3 regions of the Glaciimonas sp. CA11.2 genome follow, and region 3 is predicted to be linked to each of the others. Evidence: predicted binding sites of a transcription regulator. Region 3 holds the regulator's gene; each other region holds the start of a gene.
The links. Region 3 encodes HrcA, which represses chaperone genes, less so after heat shock. Its sites were predicted from a motif close to TTAGCACTCNNNNNNNNNGAGTGCTAA; they were not measured.
Positions count from the first base shown of each region.

Region 1 (7,423 bases), 1.2 Mb from region 3:
CAAACGCGGCAAGTTCGGCTCGCGGTTGATGGCAAAACTGGTCTTGCTCTTTGCCGTGATCGGCATCTTGCCCGGCGTTATCATATATTTGGTATCGGTTCAATTCGTGTCACGCTCAATCGAGTCATGGTTTGACGTTCGGGTCGAGGCAGCATTGGAATCTGGCTTGAACCTCGGACGAGCAGCACTCAACTCATCTTTATCAGATCTGATTACCAAATCCAAGGGCATCGCCCTTGAATTATCTGAAGAGACAAGTTCCGGCCAGGTTTCCCAGTTGACGCGATTGCGCGACCAAAATATCGAAGCATCAATTCTTGCCAGCAATGGACAACTGATTGCTTCGGTGGGAGGACGTCTCGGAACGCTTTCGCCGGTTCTCCCGACATCTGCCATGTTAAGGCAGGCGCGACAAAGCCGTGGATTTTCAGCTATCGAAAGCGAGTTAGAAAATAGTGATGACATAGGAACGCCTAAAAAAACTAATCCAACCGATTTGTCTGCCTCATCGATCAACGAGGCAAATAACAATTTGCGTTTGCATGTCATCGTCGAAATTCCAGCACCGATCAAAACGTTATCACTACAAAATGAAACGCGTTTCCTGCAAATCTCGCAGCCCGTACCTTCTTATTTAGCGACCAATGCGGAGGCGTTACGGGCCGCGTCAAGTGAATATCAGGAGCGCTCTCTGGCTCGCTCCGGGTTACGTAAAATTTACCTCGTAACGCTCACTCTGACACTGCTACTCGCCATTTTTGGCGCCATCATTAGCGCATTCCTGATTGCCAGCGATCTTGCCAAACCACTCTTGTTATTGGCCGAGGGTACCAAAGCTGTGGCGGAGGGAAATCTATCACCGCGCCCCATCATTGCCACCTCCGATGAACTCGGTACGTTGACCCAATCGTTCAATATGATGACCCGACAATTATCGGATGCACGGGCATCTGTCGAAAAAAATCGTAACGAACTGGAAAATGCCAAAGCCTATCTGGAGTCGGTATTGGCGAACATGTCAGCAGGCGTCATGGTGCTTGATGAGGACTTTCATTTGGTCACCAGTAATCAATCGGTGCATCGTATTTTGCAATACGATCTGAGCCCACATATTGGCCAGCCGCTGAATATCATTGACGGTTTAGCTCATTTCGCGGAAATTATTACAAAGGCATTTTCAGAACAAAATGCACAGTTTGCAGCAGGAAAAATCGGCGAGAGCCGACTGCATTGGCAGCAACAAATTGAAATCCCCCGCAGAATCGATAATATCGACAGTGACGATATATCGTTGCTGGCACGTGGTTCGCGCCTTCCTGTAGAAAATCGGGATGGATACGTTGTGGTGTTTGATGACATCTCAGACGTTATTTCAGCGCAACGATCGATTGCGTGGGGCGAGGTTGCGCGTCGTCTGGCGCATGAAATTAAAAATCCGTTGACCCCGATTCAGCTATCTGCGGAACGACTCCAAATGAAGCTGGAGGATAAACTGATGACGCAGGATGCCGCAATTCTGAAGAAAAGTACCTCGACAATTGTGAATCAGGTTGCTGCCATGAAACGAATGGTGGATGACTTCCGCGATTACGCAAAAACACCGCCGGCAGTATTAAGCGCACTCGATTTAAACGTTCTGGTGGCCGAAATTTTGCACCTTTATGTCGCCGGTGATGAGCGCGATATGATCCATGCTTCATTGACACCAAACCTGCCGCATATCATGGGTGATGCTACGCAATTGCGCCAGGTGATCCACAATCTCCTACAAAATGCGCAAGATGCCGTGACAGATCCCACCGCAGAGGTCGCGGCACCACGGATTGACGTAGTAACCGAACGGATCAGTTATCAGGGTTCGGACGGTCAACCGAGTACCGCTGTGCGTTTTTCCATCACAGATAATGGCCCAGGTTTCTCATCTAAAATTCTGGCACGCGCCTTTGAACCCTACATCACATCGAAGCCACGCGGCACCGGTTTGGGTTTGCCCATGGTCAAAAAAATCGTTGATGAACATGGTGGACGGATCGACTTACGCAATCGCAGTGACACAAAGGGCGCAAAAATATTAATTTTGCTGTTAAAGTTAGCACCTAGTACATTCACTGGTGATGACAAAAAAATTATTTGATGTCCGCTCTTTCCTATTATTTGGCAGATTTTCTATAAAGTAGGACATCGGCGTTATAGGATGTATGCTTGGATATAGAAGCTGCGATATGCTGCAACGTCGGCCGCAGTGAAAATATACTGGACGATCCCAAGCGCCGCGCGATACTGAAAAGCGTGGGCATGCTTAGCAGATACTTCGGTTTCTAAAGAGTCGGTTTCATCCAGTCTGCCCAGAAAAAGCATTTCGTACGTGCAATCCTGTTGCTGCTGACTGTATGGAGACTGCGACGAAGGAATACCGAAATCAAATTGAACTGGGATAAATGAGAAAAGTCGGGCGGCGCACGTACCAAGCCTAAAGGTTGCGTAGTAAGATCCTTGTCAGAATTTAAGCGTGTAATCAAATTTTTAACAATTAAACACAAGCACAGAAATAGTGCTGCAATCGCATAAATTTGACCGGAATGTCCGGCTTAAAAATTATGATTGAATGCAACAGAAAATGGGAAAGCTAACGCATGGCTAATATCCTGGTCGTTGATGACGAAATGGGAATTCGAGAATTACTCTCCGAAATTTTAGGAGATGAGGGGCATGTTGTCGCGACCGCAGAAAACGCGCAGCAAGCACGTGAATTTCGGCAAAATGGCGTGCCTGATCTGGTGCTGCTAGATATCTGGATGCCTGACACCGATGGTGTAACCCTGCTTAAGGAATGGCAGCGTGATGGGCTACTGACAATGCCAGTCATCATGATGTCGGGTCACGCCACTATCGATACTGCAGTGGAAGCAACGCGCATCGGCGCTTTAAACTTTCTTGAAAAGCCAATTGCATTACAGAAACTGCTCAAAGCGGTGCAACAAGGCTTATCCCAAGGGCCTAAATCATCCCGTGCGCCGACCATGTTTGCGCAACCGGTTATTTCCAATGAAATGCCTGATCTGGTGAGTGGCAACAATTTTGGTGCTGCGTCGACTGCGGAAACGCCACATCTCTCGCCACTTCCCGTGGCAATGTTGACGTCAGACAATCTGTTTTCATCCTCGTTTGGTCTACCATTGCGTGAAGCAAGGGATGCATTCGAGCGCGCCTACTTTGAGTATCATTTAATTAGGGAAAGTGGCAGCATGACGCGCGTGGCTGAAAAAACTGGACTTGAACGCACGCATTTGTATCGAAAGCTCAAGCAATTGGGAGTCGATCCGGGAAAATTAACGAAAAAAGGCGGATAAAGCGATTTGTCTCTTCCGTCGCAATGCCTTGTGCCACCGATCCTGTCATCGATTTTGCCACCGTTTCTTACACTGGTAACCGGCCCGTCCGCAACCAGACGAGAAAGTGCCGTCTGGTTGTCGATCAAAACCGAGGCAACATCATTACAGCAAATGCCAGGAATCATCGGTGTCATCCTCGAAGGCCTGCCAGACGGTAAATCACCGCCGGAGCCAACGCATTTCACGCTTCACATCAAACGTGTCGCCCCTGGCTGTCTTTGTTGCATTGGCCTGCTTACATTACGGGTAACGCTGAATCGCTTGCTCCGTGATCGTCCTGCTCGGCTTTATATCAGTATCGCGGACGCCACGCACATCGATAAAATTCGCGCTTTGCTCTCCACTTCCCCGTACGACGAATGGCTCACCCTGACTGACGATATCGCCACTTAAATATCAATCCGTCCAATAGCCCTCACGATCGAAAACTCTCCAGACATTACCCGGTCGACTTAATCCTCAACCACCCTCACTTTGCGGTCTTATCCAGGCCTTTCACCAAACCGGGGGCATCGTCGCCAAGATTATTGGTACCGTTTTGAATCTAATCCGCAATCTATTACGTAAAAAATCACGTTACACACTGTCACACTATTTAGTATCGTTGCGACGAACTTCCCCCCTATGAAGCCACTCCAACATGCTCAAAAGTATAAATCATTAACTTTTATTGATAGTGAGTAACTATCCTCACCATTTAATAAAATCGATTAGCACTCTACAAGTGGGAGTGCTAGAATACCTGATCAAATCAGTATGGTTTACACCCTGTTGGCAGAAAATTCCATCTGATAGCTAGGAGAAACAATGAAAAATCCATCGGTACAGACTGCGTTAATCCCAGCCGAATCGGGCGCCTTAGCGCTTGGATTTTCGGGCACTTTAGGCAATATCGACGCCTATATTTCGGCTGTTAACCGCCTGCCTATGTTGACTCACGACGAAGAAATTTCGCTGGCTCAAAAATTACGTGAAAATAACGATCTGGCTGCCGCGCAAAAGCTCGTACTGTCTCATCTTCGTTTAGTTGTTTCTATTGCACGTGGATATTTGGGATATGGCTTACCGCACGCCGATCTGATCCAGGAAGGCAACATCGGATTGATGAAAGCCGTCAAGCGTTTTGATCCTGATCAAGGTGTGCGTCTGGTGTCCTACGCGATGCACTGGATCAAGGCCGAGATGCATGAATACATCTTGAAAAACTGGCGGCTGGTTAAGGTTGCCACAACCAAAGCACAACGAAAGCTCTTTTTCAATCTGCGTAGCCATAAAATCGGTCTCGACGCGATGACACCGACGCAAGTTGACGACTTGGCAAAAACGCTTAACGTAAAACGCGAAGAAGTCATTGAGATGGAAACCCGACTAACCGGTCGTGACATCGCTTTGGAAGCGCCAACCGATGACGACGATGATAAATTTGCACCTATCGCCTATTTGTCATCCGATATGCAAGAGCCGACCAAAGTGCTGGAAGCCCAACAATACGACCGTATGCAATCAGAGGGTCTCGAGTCTGCTTTAGGCAAATTGGATGACCGTTCACGCCGCATTGTGGAGTCGCGCTGGTTAGCGAATGACGATGGTTCTGGTGCCACCTTGCATGAACTGGCAAAAGAATTCGGTGTTTCCGCCGAGCGCATTCGTCAAATTGAAGCAGTGGCACTCAAGAAAATGAAAAGTTCTTTAGTGGCTTATTCTTAATTTATTTTATTAATAAGATTGAGTTGAATTGAATTAACTAAATCACTAAAAAAACAAAAAGCGCCGACTGGCGCTTTTTGTTTATAGCAATGATTTAAAACGCATCACCAAAATACCAGTTCGGATATTTATTCCTACACCCTTAACATTTATAGAATAATAATATTAAGACAGCAGCATTTTTAAATCATGCGCAATCGGATCTGGTCCCTGGCCATTGCGTACAAACAAGCGGATGTGACCTTCCGGGTCAAAGACGTAACTACCCGCCGTATGGTCCATCGTGTAACTACCCGACGTCTTGCCTGGTACTTTTTGGTAAAAAACGCGGAATTCCTTAGCGACTTTTTCAGTCGCCGCCAAATCACCATACAGCCCGAGAAAGCGTGGATCGAAAGCGGGAACATATTGGGCTAGCAGCGCCTGCGTATCGCGCTCAGGATCAACCGTCACGAACAACACTTGCACTTTATCAGCCAGCGGCCCTAACTCCTTCATCACGCTCGACAACTCGGCCATCGTCGTAGGACAGACGTCAGGACATTGGGTATAACCAAAAAAAACAACGACCACTTTGCCCTTAAAGTCAGCTAGCGTGCGTGGCTTTCCGTTATGGTCAGTCAGAGCGAAATCGCGCGCATAACCAAGGCCGGTTACATCCGTGTTAATGAATTTGCTGTTTTGTGGAGACAATGTCATTTCCTGACTACCGCCGCCAGAAATACCAGCACTGCCAGCACTACCAGTGGTTGCTGGCTTATCACCGCATGCTGCCACAGATAAGCCCATAGCAATAACAATGCAAGAAGCGGCAATTGGTCTTAAAACTGAGAAGAAACGTTTCATTCAGACTTTCAATAACGGACGCACCGTGCATCTCAAAATTTCAGGTAATGGTCAACCAATAGAGCAGCAAACAGCAGCGACAAATAAATGATCGAAAACGCAAAAGTTTTGCGCGCAATCAAGTCCGTGTAATGTTTGTAAATCTGCCACGCGTACCATAGAAAAATAGCACCCAGAATGGCTGCACTCACCAGATAAATCAACCCGCTCATACCGACGGCAAACGGCAGCATCGTGGTGGCAACCAATGCGATGGTGTAAAGCCAGATATGAAACTGTGTAAATTTCAATCCATGCGTAATTGGCAACATCGGCAATCCGGATTTAGCATAATCGTCACGGCGATACATCGCCAACGCCCAAAAATGCGGCGGTGTCCAGACGAAGATAATCAAAACCAGAATCCAGGCTTGCATCGGCACGTCATTTGCAATGGCTGCCCAACCCAAGGCAGGCGGCATTGCGCCGGATAAGCCGCCGATAACGATATTTTGGGGTGTCGCAGGTTTGAGGATGATCGTATAAATCACGGCATAACCGATAAACGTCGCTAAAGTCAGCCACATTGTTAAACCGTTAACAAAAGTATACAAAACCCAGCTACCAATTCCACCGATGACACCAGAAAAGATTAACGTCTGGGGAACAGTGATCTCACCCATCGCCATTGGTCGCCGCGCAGTACGCGCCATGCGTGAGTCAATTTCGCGCTCAACCAGACAGTTCACAGCAAAAGCAGCCCCTGCAAAAAGCCAGATACCAATCGTCGCAGCCACCACACGCTGCCAATCCGGAAGTGTAGGAGTTGCTAGAAACATACCAATAACGGCACAAAAAACTGCCAATTGGGTCACGCGGGGCTTGGTCAATGCCCAATATTGGGCCACGCGATTTCGAGGTGCGGTTATGGTCGTCATGCGGTCACTAATTTGAAGTAATGCGGTCAGCTTGTGCTGGGTTATCTTGTACCACCGGTACGAACTGCTTTGCGGCGGGAAGTCTCGTCTTATAGTTTAACATGACCAGCAATACCAGAATCAGTGCCGCACCACCGTTGTGCGCAACAGCAATGGCGAGCGGCCAATTAAAGTAGATTGTCGCCAGCCCTGTCAGTAGTTGCACTCCAATAATAATCAGCAGCCAATTACCCGTCTTGCGCAGTCCGTCGACTCGTCGCGCTTTGCAAGCAAGCCAACCAACAAAGGCGATCACGACGAAAGCAAACATTCGATGCGTCCAATGAATTGCGGTCAACGCCTGAAATGGCAAGTACTCACCATCAGCGGTTTTACCTAAATGCCGCCAGAGTGTAAATCCATGCTCGAAGTCCATGTCCGGGATCACCATCCCATGGCAAAGTGGAAAATCATTACACGCCAATGCCGCGTAGTTAGTACTTACCCAGCCACCCAACGCGATCTGCATAATCAACAACAGCATCCCAATCAACGCCGGAACGGCTAGTTGACGTCCCGCCG
Region 1 covers NZ_JAVIWL010000001.1:2,420,697-2,428,119, reverse strand. The annotation lists gene RGU75_RS10410 (sensor histidine kinase) at 1-2,134, shown strand, start outside; gene RGU75_RS10405 (response regulator) at 2,634-3,350, shown strand; gene RGU75_RS10400 (GTPase) at 3,357-3,785, shown strand; gene rpoH (RNA polymerase sigma factor RpoH) at 4,200-5,099, shown strand; gene RGU75_RS10390 (SCO family protein) at 5,265-5,945, opposite strand; gene cyoE (heme o synthase) at 5,978-6,862, opposite strand; gene RGU75_RS10380 (COX15/CtaA family protein) at 6,870-7,423, opposite strand, start outside.
Region 1: a site for HrcA is predicted at 4,103-4,129, ahead of rpoH (RNA polymerase sigma factor RpoH). Genes of this name have one in related genera too.

Region 2 (7,423 bases), 1.4 Mb from region 3:
GTGTTGGCCCTTAGTAATGGTGTCAGATGCATAGTCGTAGAAATCTGCGGCGGCATAAAGAACTCACCATCGGTTAGCAGTATCGGAGACTTTAGTGATGACCTTGAAACGCCACGATTGCGCGAGCAGTCACGCGTGTGCCCAATAGCAGTCCAACTGATTGGGCGGGACAGATCAACGCGGCCGAGAATTCTATATAGAAAAAATAACGCTATGAATTTGAATCTCTTGAAAGACTCCTTTGTCAGGTTTGTTCATGCCCATGGTATGGACCGACATTTCCGCCGCTTCAGTAGCGACATGTTTAGTAGTACGCCGACCCCAAATGAAGTGCCACCAACGCTAGCCCAGCATTTGCTCAAAGCTGCGCGGGCCGATCTACCGAGTTTGCTGGAACAATTGAAAAGCCGTACTGATGGCCTGACCGATTCCGAGGCTGATGCAATTCGGCTTGTAGTTGGCCCTAACGAAGTCGAGCATGAAAAGCCGTTGCCGTGGTGGGCGCATTTATGGCAGTGCTATAAGAATCCATTCAATCTTCTGCTGACCGTTCTGGCGGCGGTATCGTTTGCGACCGAAGACATGAAAGCCACCGTCGTCATCGGGACGATGGTGGTGTTATCGACGCTGATGCGCTTTGTGCAGGAATCACGTTCAAACAGTGCAGCCGATAAGTTGAAGGAAATGGTCAGTAATACCGCAACCGTATTGCGCCATGATCTGGTTTCCGATATTGCCGATGAAGCGTTGCGCTATTTTGATGTCACTTTGCATCCAAAGGGTGCGCGCCGAATTGAACTGGCGATCAAAAAACTGGTTCCGGGCGACATCGTCCAACTATCCGCTGGCGATATGATTCCAGCCGATTTGCGTTTGCTGACAGCCAAGGATTTGTTTATCAGCCAAGCCGCCATGACCGGCGAATCGCTACCGGTAGAAAAATTTCTACAGCATCGCGGTGAAGCAACTAACAATCCTCTGGAGCTGGACAATCTTTGCTTCATGGGCACCAACGTCATTAGCGGGTCAGCGACTGCGATTGTCGTCACGACCGGCAATCAAACGTATTTTGGCGCACTGGCCGAACGCGTCACCGCCACCGACCGCACGCCGACTGCGTTTCAGCTTGGTGTCAATAAAGTCAGCTGGCTATTGATTCGCTTCATGATGGTGATGACGCCGATTGTCTTCTTTCTGAATGGCTTCACCAAAGGAGACTGGGTTGAGGCGTTTCTGTTTGGCTTATCCGTCGCGGTTGGTCTCACGCCGGAAATGCTGCCGATGATTGTCACCTCGACGCTGGCTAAGGGTGCAGTCGCACTCTCGCGCAAGAAGGTGATTGTCAAACGACTGGATGCGATCCAAAATTTTGGTGCGATGGATGTCTTGTGTACGGATAAAACCGGCACATTGACACAGGATAAAATTTTTCTGGAGCGGCATACCGATATTCTAGGTAAGCAGGATGACTTGGTGTTGGAATACGCTTACCTGAATAGTCACTATCAAACCGGCCTTAAAAACCTGCTTGACGTGGCGGTCCTGGATCATGCCGAGCTGCAACGCGAAATGGCGCTGGCTTCTGCGTACCGCAAGGTTGATGAAATCCCGTTCGATTTTCAGCGGCGCCGGATGTCGGTGGTCGTCAGCGAACGTGAGGATCATCATGAATTGATTTGCAAAGGCGCGGTCGAAGAGATCGTCTCCATTTGTACCCACGCCCGTCACAACGGGACGGTAGTGCCATTTAGTGCTGAGCTTCTCAAAGAAATCCACGAGACTACTGCCAGCCTCAACGCAGAAGGTTTACGCGTCGTCGCGGTGGCCGCTAAAGATTTGCCGCCGACCAAGGAAGTCTATGGCGTGGCCGACGAGTCGGATTTGGTGCTGATCGGTTACATTGCCTTCCTCGATCCCCCAAAGGAATCGACCAAACCCGCATTGGATGCATTGAAAAAACACGGCGTGACGGTCAAAATTTTGACTGGCGACAACCAACTGGTAACGGCCAAAATTTGCCGTCAGGTTGGCCTGACCGTCGATGGCATGTTGCTGGGTTCTGACGTCGAAGATATGAGCGACGCAGACCTGGCGATTGCAGTCGAAAAAACCACCGTATTTGCCAAACTCAGTCCGACGCATAAAGAACGTATCGTGCGTAGACTGCATGACAACGGCCACGTGGTCGGCTTCATGGGCGATGGCATCAACGACGCGCCTGCGTTACGCGCAGCAGACATCGGTATTTCGGTCGATACTGCGGTCGATATCGCGAAAGAAGCAGCCGATATCATTCTGCTGGAAAAGAGTTTGATGGTGCTGGAAGAGGGTGTTCTGGAAGGTCGTAAGACGTTTGCGAACATGCTGAAGTACATCAAGATGACGGCCAGCTCCAACTTCGGCAATGTCTTTTCTGTACTGGTAGCGAGTGCATTTTTGCCCTTTTTGCCCATGTTGCCGCTGCATTTGCTAGTGCAAAATCTGCTTTACGATATCTCACAAATTACGATTCCGTTCGACAATGTGGATAAGGAATTCTTAGAAAAACCACAGCGTTGGGACCCGAAAGAAATCGGTCGCTTCATGATCTTTTTTGGTCCGATCAGTTCGATTTTTGACATCGCCACTTTCGCCTTGCTATGGTACGTATTTGGCGCCAATACCAACGAGCACCAAACCCTGTTCCAGTCGGGCTGGTTTATTGAAGGCTTGCTGTCGCAAACGTTGATCGTACACATGATACGGACCCGCAAGATACCGTTCTTCCAAAGCCGTGCTTCGTGGGCGCTCATCAGCATGACCGTCATCATCATGGCGATTGGAATCTTGCTGCCGATGTCGCCTTTGGCGCATTACTTCAAACTGCAAGCGCTGCCGCTGAGCTACTTCCCATGGCTATTGCTGATATTGGGTGCGTATGCGGTGCTGACGCAGATGATGAAGGGTTGGTATGCCAAACGGTATGGCTGGCAGTAAAAAAGTGGGCTTAGGAATGGCTTAGGATGGCTTAAAAATGGCTTAAAAATGGCTTGAGAATAAGCCGATAGAAATAGCGTCTAGAAGGCGGACAGCATTTGCTGGCCGCTTTTTTTATGCCGGCACCGTAGAGAGATATGGTGGGCCAAGCGTCCCCGACATGCGGTGTTTTCGGACACTCTTTGCACCACGCTCGTGAGAATCTTAGGAGATCAAACCCGCAGCAATATTGATCGACAAACCGAGAATCGCCGAGTTAAATAAAAACGTCAATATCGATTGCACTAATACTGTCTTACGCATTGAGCGGGTCATGACGCTCACATCCGAGGTTTGTACTGCCACCGCTAATGTGAACGAAAAATAGAGAAAATCCCAATAATCGGGGTTTTCTTCGCCCTCAGGAAACCGTAAAGGTGCCGGTCCAATACCAGAACTATAAAACAGTCGCGCATAGTGCAAGGTGAACATGGTGCCAACCAGAAACCACGATCCGAGAACGGTCAATCCAGTAAATAGATAGCGGACTTCCTTCGGCCCCGGCAAAAAGTCCTTGGCCTGAGACAACCCAAAAACGACCGCTGCGATACTCGCGATCGCCGCAATGCAAATCAGCATCAAGATCATGCTGTCGTTTTCGTCCTCAATCGCGGCCCGCTTTTTAACTTGTGCCGATCCAGCTCTCACCATCATCCACCAGATGGCGATCAGATATCCCCACACACCGGCGTTCCAGCTGATGAGCCCACGGGTAATGGTCGACCCATTCGGCAAGAGTGCCCAGATGACGCCACCAAAGATCACAGCGAGCACCAGACGTGGATGAGTATGAAAAACCAGATTACGAATACGCATTCTTTAAGACCTTAAAAATAGAAGTGGCAGATTTGGAGACCACGCCCAAACGTTCATGCCAGATCATCATAGCGGCAACCCTGCTTTCACGACAAGATTCCCTTGTAACAAAACCTCTTTGTATTTTTATTGACAAAAAATTAATATTGCCGCCTGTGATTAATTGTAGCGGCTTTGGTAAATAAAAAAGAGAGTACAGAACATCACTCTTGAAAAATCAACTAACCACCCCTATACTTAGCACTCGTTAGGTGAGAGTGCTAACAATCTCCCTGACCTAGTCACTTTTTCTGTGCGGCACATTGTAAAAGCCAAACTAATCGGTGCAGTCGTTGCTGCAATGTTGCTGCAAAAATTATAACTTGTTGAATTTTGAAGGAGTTACACATGGATCTTCGTCCTTTGCATGACCGCCTCGTCGTTAAGCGTCTAGATGTTGAAACAAAAACTGCATCAGGTATTGTTCTGCCAGAGGCAGCAGCCGAAAAGCCTGATCAAGGTGAAGTATTGGCTATTGGTAACGGCAAGATTCTGGAAGACGGCAAAGTTCGCCCGATGGCAGTTAAAGTCGGTGAGCGCGTTCTTTTCGGCAAATATGCAGGTCAGGTAGTGAAGGTCGATGGCCAGGAACTACTGATTTTGCGCGAAGAAGACATCTTCGCTATCGTCGAAGGTAAGTAATTCATAGTTCAGATTGATCGAAGCCCATTGCAATTTTCGCAATAAGGCCGCTTCGATCTCTACGCTCTACATTCAACCGTATTCAGGAGAATCAACATGGCAGCAAAGCAAGTAATTTTTGGTGATGATGCACGTGCCAAGATCGTTAATGGCGTCAATATTCTAGCCAACGCAGTTAAAGTCACTCTGGGCCCTAAAGGCCGTAACGTGGTTCTGGAGCGTAGCTTCGGTGCTCCTACCGTTACTAAAGATGGTGTTTCAGTTGCTAAAGAAATCGAACTGAAAGACAAGCTGGAAAACATGGGCGCGCAACTGGTTAAAGAAGTTGCTTCCAAGACTTCAGATAACGCTGGTGACGGTACTACTACTGCAACCGTGTTAGCACAAGCTATCGTGCGCGAAGGTTTCAAGTATGTTGCAGCCGGTTTCAACCCAACTGACCTGAAGCGCGGTATCGACAAAGCTGTTGTCGCCATCGTTGCTGAAATCAAAGCATTGGCTAAGCCAACGACTACTAGCAAAGAAATCGCACAAGTTGGTTCGATCTCTGCTAACTCCGACACCGATATCGGTGAAATCATTGCTAAGGCAATGGACAAAGTCGGTAAAGAAGGCGTTATCACTGTTGAAGATGGTAAATCACTGGAAAACGAACTAGACATCGTCGAAGGTATGCAATTCGACCGTGGCTATTTGTCACCATATTTCATCAACAACCAAGAAAAACAAGTTGTTGCTCTGGAACAGCCTTACGTTCTGTTGTTCGACAAAAAAATCTCTAACATCCGTGATCTTCTTCCGGTATTGGAGCAAGTCGCTAAGTCGGGCCGTCCGCTGCTGATCATTGCAGAAGACGTCGAAGGCGAAGCACTGGCAACTTTGGTCGTCAATAACATCCGCGGCATCCTGAAAACTGCTGCTGTTAAAGCACCAGGCTTTGGTGATCGTCGTAAAGCAATGCTGGAAGACATCGCTATCCTGACCGGTGGTCAAGTGATTGCTGAAGAAGTCGGCCTGACATTAGAAAAAGTAACATTGGCAGAACTAGGCCAAGCTGCACGTATCGAAATCAGCAAAGAAAACACTATCATTATCGATGGCGCTGGCGAAGCAATCTCGATCGAAGGACGCGTTAAGCAAATCCGCGCCCAAATCGAAGAAGCAAGCTCTGACTACGACCGTGAAAAGTTGCAAGAACGTGTTGCCAAGTTGGCTGGCGGCGTTGCACTGATCAAAGTCGGCGCAGCTACTGAAGTCGAAATGAAAGAAAAGAAAGCACGCGTTGAAGATGCATTGCACGCTACGCGCGCTGCAGTCGAAGAAGGCGTTGTTCCTGGCGGCGGCGTTGCTTTCTTGCGCGCACGTGCTAACGTTAAAGACCTGAAAGGCGACAACGCCGATCAAGATGCTGGTATCAAAATCGTGCTGCGCGCAGTTGAAGAGCCATTGCGTCAAATCGTATTTAACGCAGGCGACGAGCCATCGGTTGTCATCAATGCAGTATTGGCTGGCACAGGTAACTACGGTTACAACGCTGCTAACGGTACTTACGGTGACTTGGTTGAGCTGGGTGTTCTTGATCCAGCAAAAGTAACACGTTCAGCATTGCAAAACGCTGCTTCTGTTGCTGGCCTGATCCTGACAACTGACGCAATGATCGCTGAATTACCAGACGACAAATCAGGTGGTGGTATGCCTGGTGGTATGGGTGGTATGGGTGGCATGGGTGGCATGGACGGCATGATGTAGTGAGATTGATCGTTGATAACCTACTGCGCACCGTAATCTTGTAGTCTGCGATGCTCGCCGTACCTGCGTACGGCTGCGCTTCTCGGCTACAACCTTACGGCGCTCGCTACGGTTCTCAGCGATCCCACAGAGTCGCTGTATCATCTTCTTTATTTTGTTGAGGGTGGATGGTTGCTTTGGATATGAAGCCCGCTTTTTGCGGGCTTTTTTGCGTTTGCTGGTTTAATCTCGATGAAAGCTACAGAACACCAAGCCCCTGAGAGGCTGTTACTGAACCGAGTACGCAGGACCTACGCAAAACCGTCCCAGCAAGGCGTGCCGACGCAGACAGCACGCGAGTGCCGGGCCACGTTGGCGGCAAGAAAAGCACAAAGCAGCTGGGGCGTTTTTGCGTAGGTCCGACACTTATGCGGTTGGGTAATATGGGAATACCTAAAAGATACTTTGCCGGAATACAAAATCCTTATAAAATAAGCACTTACATAAAAATTATATTGGCGGCGGATTGTCGAAGTTGGGGCAGTCAGCTGCCTTTTTTTATTCCTAAATGATAAAAATACAAGCAGTAACTCAGCGATTCGAAGGCAGTAATGGGCCGGTAGATGCAGTGCGCAATGTTGATCTGACGATTAACAAGGGCGAAATTTTTGGGATTATTGGTCGTAGCGGGGCTGGTAAAAGTACGCTTGTGCGTACGCTTAATCTTCTCAATCGACCTACTTCGGGCAAGATCATTGTTGATGGCCGAGATTTAACTGCGTTAAACGCCACCGATCTAAGGGCAGCACGGCGTGAAATCGGGATGATATTTCAGCATTTTAATTTGCTATCGTCCCGCTCGGTCTATGACAACATCGCGCTACCGCTGGAACTTGCAGGTTTGTCAAAAGCCGAAATCAGCAAAAAAGTGACACCATTACTGGAACTGGTCGGCCTCACAGATTTAAGAGATCGCTATCCGGCACAGATTAGCGGCGGTCAGAAACAGCGCGTTGGCATTGCGCGCGCGCTTGCAAATGCGCCGAAAGTATTGTTATCGGATGAGGCGACTTCTGCACTTGATCCTGAAACGACGCGTTCGATTCTGGAATTATTACGCAAAATCAATCAGGAGCTTGGTCTGACGATTGTGCTGATCACGCATCAGATGGAAGTCATCAAG
Region 2 covers NZ_JAVIWL010000001.1:2,587,094-2,594,516, reverse strand. The annotation lists gene mgtA (magnesium-translocating P-type ATPase) at 214-2,976, shown strand; gene RGU75_RS11205 (DUF1345 domain-containing protein) at 3,181-3,831, opposite strand; gene RGU75_RS11200 (co-chaperone GroES) at 4,219-4,512, shown strand; gene groL (chaperonin GroEL) at 4,609-6,261, shown strand; gene RGU75_RS11190 (methionine ABC transporter ATP-binding protein) at 6,809-7,423, shown strand, end outside.
Region 2: a site for HrcA is predicted at 4,069-4,095, ahead of RGU75_RS11200 (co-chaperone GroES). Genes of this name have one in related genera too.

Region 3 (7,423 bases):
CATCTGCGTTTTCATGTGGTCAATGTTGCTATAAGTCCACTGGGCCGGTGGTACGTTGTTTGCCATCGCCGCGTTTTCCGCAGGCATGCCAAACGCATCCCAACCCATTGGCATCAACACATTGTAGTTATTCATCCGCATGTAGCGATACATGACATCGTTGATGGTGTAATTGCGGACATGACCCATGTGCAATTTGCCGGATGGATACGGCAGCATCGAACAGGCGTAAAACTTTTGCTTATCTAGACCGTTCTTGTCTTTTGCGTGTTCGACGACTTTATAGGCATCAATAGCGCGCCAATGGTCTTGCGTCGATTTTTCGACGTCGGTCGGGCTGTATTTTTCTTGCATGGCGTGATGGACTAAAAAAGTGAATGTGAAAAAGCATAGGAGAATTATCCCTGAACCGGTGATTATACTGGTTCAGGTGCTCTCATACGATAGTGGGATTGTGGGAGTCGACGGAAGTTAACGATGAGACGATCTTTTTGCCAAAAGCGAGGCGGTTAGTATTTCACCAAGTGACCGTCTTTCAATAGGGAGTTATTTTGCTGCAGGGACGCTTTTTGGGTCGGTTACGAAGCCGATTTTTGTCAAACCGTTATTTTGTGCCAGTGACATAACCTGCGCCAACACCTGATATCGGGTGTCTTTGTCGGCCCGCAACTGCAATTCCGGCTGGGGTTGGCGTTGTGCGGCAGCGATTAATTGCGTTGTCAGTTCTGGTTCTGCGATGGGCTTGTCATTCCAGAACATTTTGCCCGCGCGGTCAATTGACAGCGATACCGTCTCTGGCTTTTCTGGAGCGGGAGCGGATTGGGCGGTCGGTAAGTTGACTTTGACCGCATGCGTGAATAGTGGTGCTGTGATGATAAAAATCACCAATAACACCAACATGACGTCGACCATGGGCGTGATATTGATATCGGCCATTGGCGCTGAGTGCTGATTGTCGTTAAATCCACCGAATGACATACTGGTTCCGGACTGAAGTTAGTGATGAGTGTATAAGGCTATTAGGAGGCTAAATTATTTTCCAACGCGACTGCCAGTCGTCAAATAAGCATGTAAATCATGCGCGAACGCATCCAACTCTGCCAGTGTAACGCGATTAACACGTGTGAACGCGTTGTAGGCTAGTACTGCGGGAATCGCAACTACCAAACCAAGTGCGGTCATGATGAGTGCTTCGCCAACTGGTCCTGCGACTTTGTCGATCTGCACAGTTCCCGATGCAGAGACTGCCATCAAAGCATGATAAATACCCCAGACCGTACCAAACAAACCGACGAAAGGGGCGGTTGAACCGACTGATGCCAGTAATGTTAATCCGCTTTCCAGCCGTGACGAAACGCGATTGATTTCTCGTCGCAATGTGCGTGTGACCAGTTCGCCAAGATCGGTGCCGGCGTTGAGCGAGGCGGCGGGTTTGCTGGTCATCGGTGACCGAATGCCTGCAGCGTCGGCCGCTTGTATGGCTAAAGGTGCGTAAACATTTTCGGTATCGACCGGTTTGATGACGGCAATCGCATCATTTAGTGTCGGTGCTTGCCAGAATCCTTCAAGCGATGAAGCGCTGCGCCGGATACGCCAGGAACTCAAGGCTTTGGACAAAATGTAGTACCAGCTAATCACGGACATCAGCAATAGCAAATAGGCTACGCCGTGAGAGACAGCATCGCCTTGCGACCAATAGTGGGCGAACCCGAGATTATCATTCATGTTGTTGATCCGGATGGTGGTGGGGCAGCATAACGATCTTTAGGTGAAGATCATTAGTTGGCAACAATTTATTACATTTTGAGCGCAACTCCAGGTCGGTTGAGTCATCAACATCAAACTCGCCATGAGAAGCTAGGAGGAGCGCTCAAAGTATGGGTAAAAATCGAGTACAAGCAGGCCGAACATGGTTAATGAACAAATTAGTGTTATCTGCTGCGCACTTCCCATGCCATAGGCGAGTCATTGTTTGTATTTTGACATCGCCCGGCCCTGAATTTGCGTAAAAATCATGGTAACAATCAGCTTATTACTCTGCTAATTACTCAGCGAAGCCCAAGAACGTCCTGCATATCATATAAACCCGTTGCTTTGTCGTTAAGAAAGCGCGCAGCGCGCAAACTGCCATGGGCATAAGTCACACGGCTGGACGATTTATGTGTGATTTCAACGCGCTCTCCATCGCTGGCAAACAGCACGGTATGATCGCCAACGATATCGCCGCCCCGTATGGAAGCGAAGCCGATGGTAGATGGATCGCGTGCACCGGTTACACCCTCGCGCGAATAGACGGCGACTTCGTCGAGTTTGCGACCAAGTGCATCAGCAATCACTTCGCCCATTTTCAGCGCTGTGCCAGACGGCGCATCGACTTTGTGGCGGTGATGGGCTTCAATGATTTCAATGTCATAGCCGTGCGAAAAACTCTTCGCTGCCATTTCAAGCAATTTCATGGTGACATTGACGCCGACACTCATGTTGGGAGCGAACAGGATGGCTGTCTTTTTTGCTGCTTCTGCGATCGCCGCCTTGCCAGCCTCATCAAAACCTGTCGTGCCGATGATCATTTTGATGCCATGCTCGGCGCAATAGGCGAGATGTGCAAGCGTGCCTTCTGGACGCGTAAAGTCAATTAAAAAGGTAGCGTTAGCCAAGCCCGTAGCAAGATCGAACTCGATATTCACGCCGGACGGCTTGCCCAGAAAAGCGGCGGCGTCGGATCCTAATCCGGGCGCGGTCTGCACATCCAACGCGCCGGTTAATGTGGCATCTTCTGCATTCTGGATGGCCTCGATCAGCATGTGTCCCATGCGACCGGACGCGCCAGCAACAGCAATTTTCATTTGATTCATCGTTATTTAAGACTTTGACTGGTTATTTTGTTGGTGCTGTCGGCGGAGGTGCGGGCGCATCCTTTGCGATGCCACTATCTTGGGTGGCTTTTTTAGCTTCTTTATTGCCGCCCGAAATACGTGCAAGATAATCTGCTTCAGTCGGCAGATCACCACCCTCTACGCGGACCACAAGGTTATCCTTGAAGAAAACGCTGACGCGGCTGGAAGTGATTTCGCCATTGCCTTTTTGCAAACGGAAAACATAATCCCAACGATTCGCGTGAAACATGTCTGTCAGTAACGGCGATCCCAGTGCAAAAGATACTTGCTCTGTGGTCATGCCTTCCTTAACTTGCGAGATCATCTCTTTCGAAACAAAATTACCCTGCTGGATATTGTAGCGATAAGGTGAAAGGATTCCGAAAAAACGGGGGTTCTTTATGGTTCGGACGCCATCGCCTGCTGTATCGCCAGTCGGTATTCCCGAACTAGCGTTAGCAGCATTGGCACCGGATGCCGAAGTCGGTCCGTCAATGAGAGGATTTTTTGATGCGCAGCCAGCCAGCAAAGCCATGGAAACAGCAGCTATTGTCAAGGCGGAGGTGCGGGCAGTACGGGAGAGCAACATTCGCATAAGTATCTTAATTGATTGAGCAATTGTGCTAAAACGCTATATGATAAAGCAGATCATCCATTTGCGACGTAAACATGCCTAACAATCCATCCGAACTAAAAGCTAGTGGCCTTAAAGCTACTTTGCCCCGACTCAAAATTTTGGAAATATTTCAAAATAGTGAAGTCCGACATTTAAGCGCTGAAGACGTTTATAAAATTTTGCTTACCGAGAATCTTGATGTCGGTTTGGCAACTGTGTATCGTGTATTAACCCAATTTGAGCAAGCTGGCTTGTTGCAGCGTAATCATTTTGAAACCGGCAAGGCCGTTTTTGAGCTAAACGAAGGATCGCATCATGATCATCTGGTGTGTCTGACCTGCGGTCTGGTCGAAGAGTTTTACGACGAAGAAATTGAGGTTCGCCAGAAAGCCGTCGCCACAGAGCGTGGCTTTGAGATTGCGGATCACGCCTTGGCGCTGTACGGTCACTGCCGGAATTGCGTAAAAAAGTAATTGGGTCATGCGCCGAGTAGCATTAATGCTGTGCGTTCCAAAGCTTCGGATCGTAAGGCATTAAACGATGCTTGCTGTTTTTCTTACTGAGCGAGACTTAGTGATCCGAAATAGTTATTAAGCCAGACTAGTTCTGGCTTAATGCATTGGAAAGCAGCTTTGCTGTAATGTCGACAATCGGTATCACGCGTTGATATGCCATGCGCGTCGGACCGATCACACCCAGCGTGCCCACGATTTTTCCGTTCACCTCATAAGGTGCGGTGACGACGCTCATCTCTTCCATTGGAACCAGTTGTGATTCGCCGCCAATGAATATTTGAACGCCGGTGGCCTTGCCTGATATGTCCAGCAGTCGCATCAAATTGGTTTTTTGTTCAAACATATCAAACAGCTTACGTAAGGAACTCATGCTCGATGACAGGTCAGTCACGCTGAGTAGATTGCGCTCACCTGAAATGACAACTTCGTCAGCATCGTCGGTCATCGCCTCGCTACCGGCCTCAACTGCGGCCAACATGAGTCGATTCATATCATCCCGCAACTGGCGGACTTCGGTTTGCAGGCGTAAGCGAACGTCATCAATACTATGGCCTCCGTAGTTTTGATTGATAAAATTGGCCGCTTGTACGAGCTGTGAAGGGGTGTAGTCGACATCTGTTAACAAGAGCCGATTTTGCACATCGCCGCTAGGGCCGACGATGACGAGCAGAATACGTTTTTCAGAAAGTCGTAAAAATTCAATCTGCTGAAACACCGATTCACGCCTTGGGGTTAGTACCACGCCTGCAAATTGTGAGAGCGATGACAACACTTGCGCAGCGTTGGCGATGATCTTTTGCGGCGAGTTAGTTTGCAGTCTTGCCTGCATTCTCGATTCGAGCACGCCCTCGTCAATCGGCTGGACCGTCAATAGTGTGTCGACAAAGACACGATAGCCGCGGGGCGTTGGTACCCGTCCCGCTGAGGTATGCGGACTCGCAACAAAACCCATTTCTTCCAGATCGGCCATGATATTGCGTATGGTCGCGGGAGATAATTCCAGCCCGGAAATTTTTGAGAGTGCGCGCGAGCCTACCGGTTGCCCATCCGCGATGTAGCGTTCCACGAGGGCTTTGAGAAGAGTTTGAGCGCGAGTATCAAGATGCATGGCGATTATTGGTAAGTGCTGGCGTGATTTGCCATGAGCCAGGTCTGACAGGTGTCTGGCCCTTAATAATTGTATTTATACACTGTTAAGCCGAATCGCGCCTATTCGTCGGCGTGGATTTTCTCTATCAAAAGAGATTTTATGAGGGATTTTACGTGCTGGCGGATTGATCTTCCAGCCATGTTTCAAGCTCATGTAACGTGACGCATTGAGCATCTGCTACGATTCCAACGGGCAATACGCGGTCAAACCGATTAATCCAAACGCTTCGCAAGCCAGCTTCACGCGCGCCCACCACGTCTAAAAGCGGATCGTCACCCACATAGACCGCTTCTTCGGGTCTGACATTAAGGGCTTGGCACGCCGCATGGAAGATCGCGGGATCAGGTTTAGCGCAGCCGAAGCTATGCGCGGCGATGGATATAGCGAAATGCTGTGACAGGCCGATTTTCTCCAGATCCGCAAATCCGTTCGACACTGAACCCAGTAATACGTGTTGTCCTAAGCGAGATAGCACCGGTTGAACGTCGTCAAAGGGCGTCACCGCATGACGCGCCTCAGCAAACAGCGCCATGGCGGCATCAATCTTGCTAATATCTTCGCCAACAGTATTAAATGCTTCAGTCAGTCCAGCGTGTCGTAAAGCCGATAAATTAATTTTGAATAGGGCATTAGTGGCACTCAACGCTTGACGCCGTTGCCGCAGACTGGCGATCGTAAATGCCTCCGAGACGGCCGGTGCGTTGAGGCAAAGCCAGTCATACAATAATTGCTCTGCGCGGATCAATACCGGTACGATTGGCCAAAGTGTATCGTCCAGGTCGAACAAGACGGCTTTAATGGGTGCAGCGCTGGGCGAGTGTTGACGGTGACTAGCGATATTATTCATGGAATCGTGGAGTATCCTCTAGAGAAGCTTTAATGCAGACCCAAATTATGGTCTAATCGGCGGCATGTGGCCTATAAAATTATCTCATCAACAGAATTTACCTAGTTTGCCTAAAACTATTGCGATCGTTGGCAAGTATTTTGCCGCCGGTATTGACGACTCATTGACCGAGGTGGCCGACTTTCTTCAGGTGCGCGGACATAAAGTCGTGTTTGAGGCCGAGACCGCGCAAAATATTGCCTTAACCGGATTCGAGGCGATGACGCCCGAGCAAATCGGCCAGCAAGCCGATGCCGCGATCATTGTCGGCGGCGATGGCACGATGTTGGGTATTGCGCGTCAACTGGCACCTTACAATGTTCCGCTCATCGGTATTAATCAAGGGCGACTTGGTTTTATGACCGATATTTCTCTTGAACGCATGCTTCCGGTATTGGGGGAAATGCTGGATGGAAATGTCGAGTCGGAACGGCGGACCTTATTACAAGGCGTGGTCAAGCGTGACGATGTCGTTATTTTTAGTGCGCTAGCGTTTAATGACATTGTTGTCTCGCGCGGCGGTACTTCCGGCATGGCAGAGTTGCGGGTCGATGTGGATGGTCGTTTTATGTATAACCAACGTTCCGATGGCCTGATCGTTTCGACTCCCACCGGTTCTACGGCATATGCGCTTTCTGCTGGCGGGCCTTTGCTGCATCCATCGTTGAATGGCATTGTGTTGGTGCCGATTGCACCGCATGCGTTGTCCAATCGTCCGATTGTCGTGCCGGACAGTAGCGAAATCGTCATTGAAATTGTCAATGGTCGGGAGATCAATGTTAATTTTGATATGCAGTCGCTGACCAGTCTGCAACTTGGGGACCGCATCGTCATCCAGCGTTCTGAGCACGCGATCACTTTTTTACATCCTGCTGGCTGGAGTTACTATGAAACCCTGCGCCAGAAGTTACACTGGAATGAGTATCCTTCGGCAGACGGTCATTTGCGTTAATTGCGGAATGGGTGCGGTGTCCTGCGCGATCAATTGCAGTACACTGCTGCTTCGACGGTATTGTCACCAGCGCTGACCGCCGATACCTTAGTCCGCTTTCCTGAAACCGATTTTGTTCTACAACCTGATTCGATTCCATGCTGCGCACCCTTTCCATTCGCGATTTTGTTATCGTTGATGCCATTGAGCTTGACCTGGCCTCTGGCTTTACTGTCTTCACCGGTGAAACCGGTGCGGGGAAATCCATCCTGATCGACGCGCTTGCTTTGGCGTTAGGTGGGCGGGGTGACGCCAGCGTCGTACGCGAGGGTGCGGCCAAAGCAGACATCAGCGCCGAATTTTCGGTATCAAACCGCAGCGAAGGCAGCCCGATTGACACCAGTGAAGCAGTCAGAGCATGGTTGACCACGAACGAATTTGAGAGCGAA
Region 3 covers NZ_JAVIWL010000001.1:1,178,707-1,186,129, reverse strand. The annotation lists gene leuS (leucine--tRNA ligase) at 1-354, opposite strand, end outside; gene RGU75_RS05060 (biopolymer transporter ExbD) at 547-978, opposite strand; gene RGU75_RS05055 (MotA/TolQ/ExbB proton channel family protein) at 1,033-1,725, opposite strand; gene dapB (4-hydroxy-tetrahydrodipicolinate reductase) at 2,049-2,855, opposite strand; gene RGU75_RS05045 (outer membrane protein assembly factor BamE) at 2,878-3,465, opposite strand; gene fur (ferric iron uptake transcriptional regulator) at 3,546-3,965, shown strand; gene hrcA (heat-inducible transcriptional repressor HrcA) at 4,093-5,115, opposite strand; gene RGU75_RS05030 (HAD family hydrolase) at 5,267-6,004, opposite strand; gene RGU75_RS05025 (NAD kinase) at 6,069-6,995, shown strand; gene recN (DNA repair protein RecN) at 7,133-7,423, shown strand, end outside.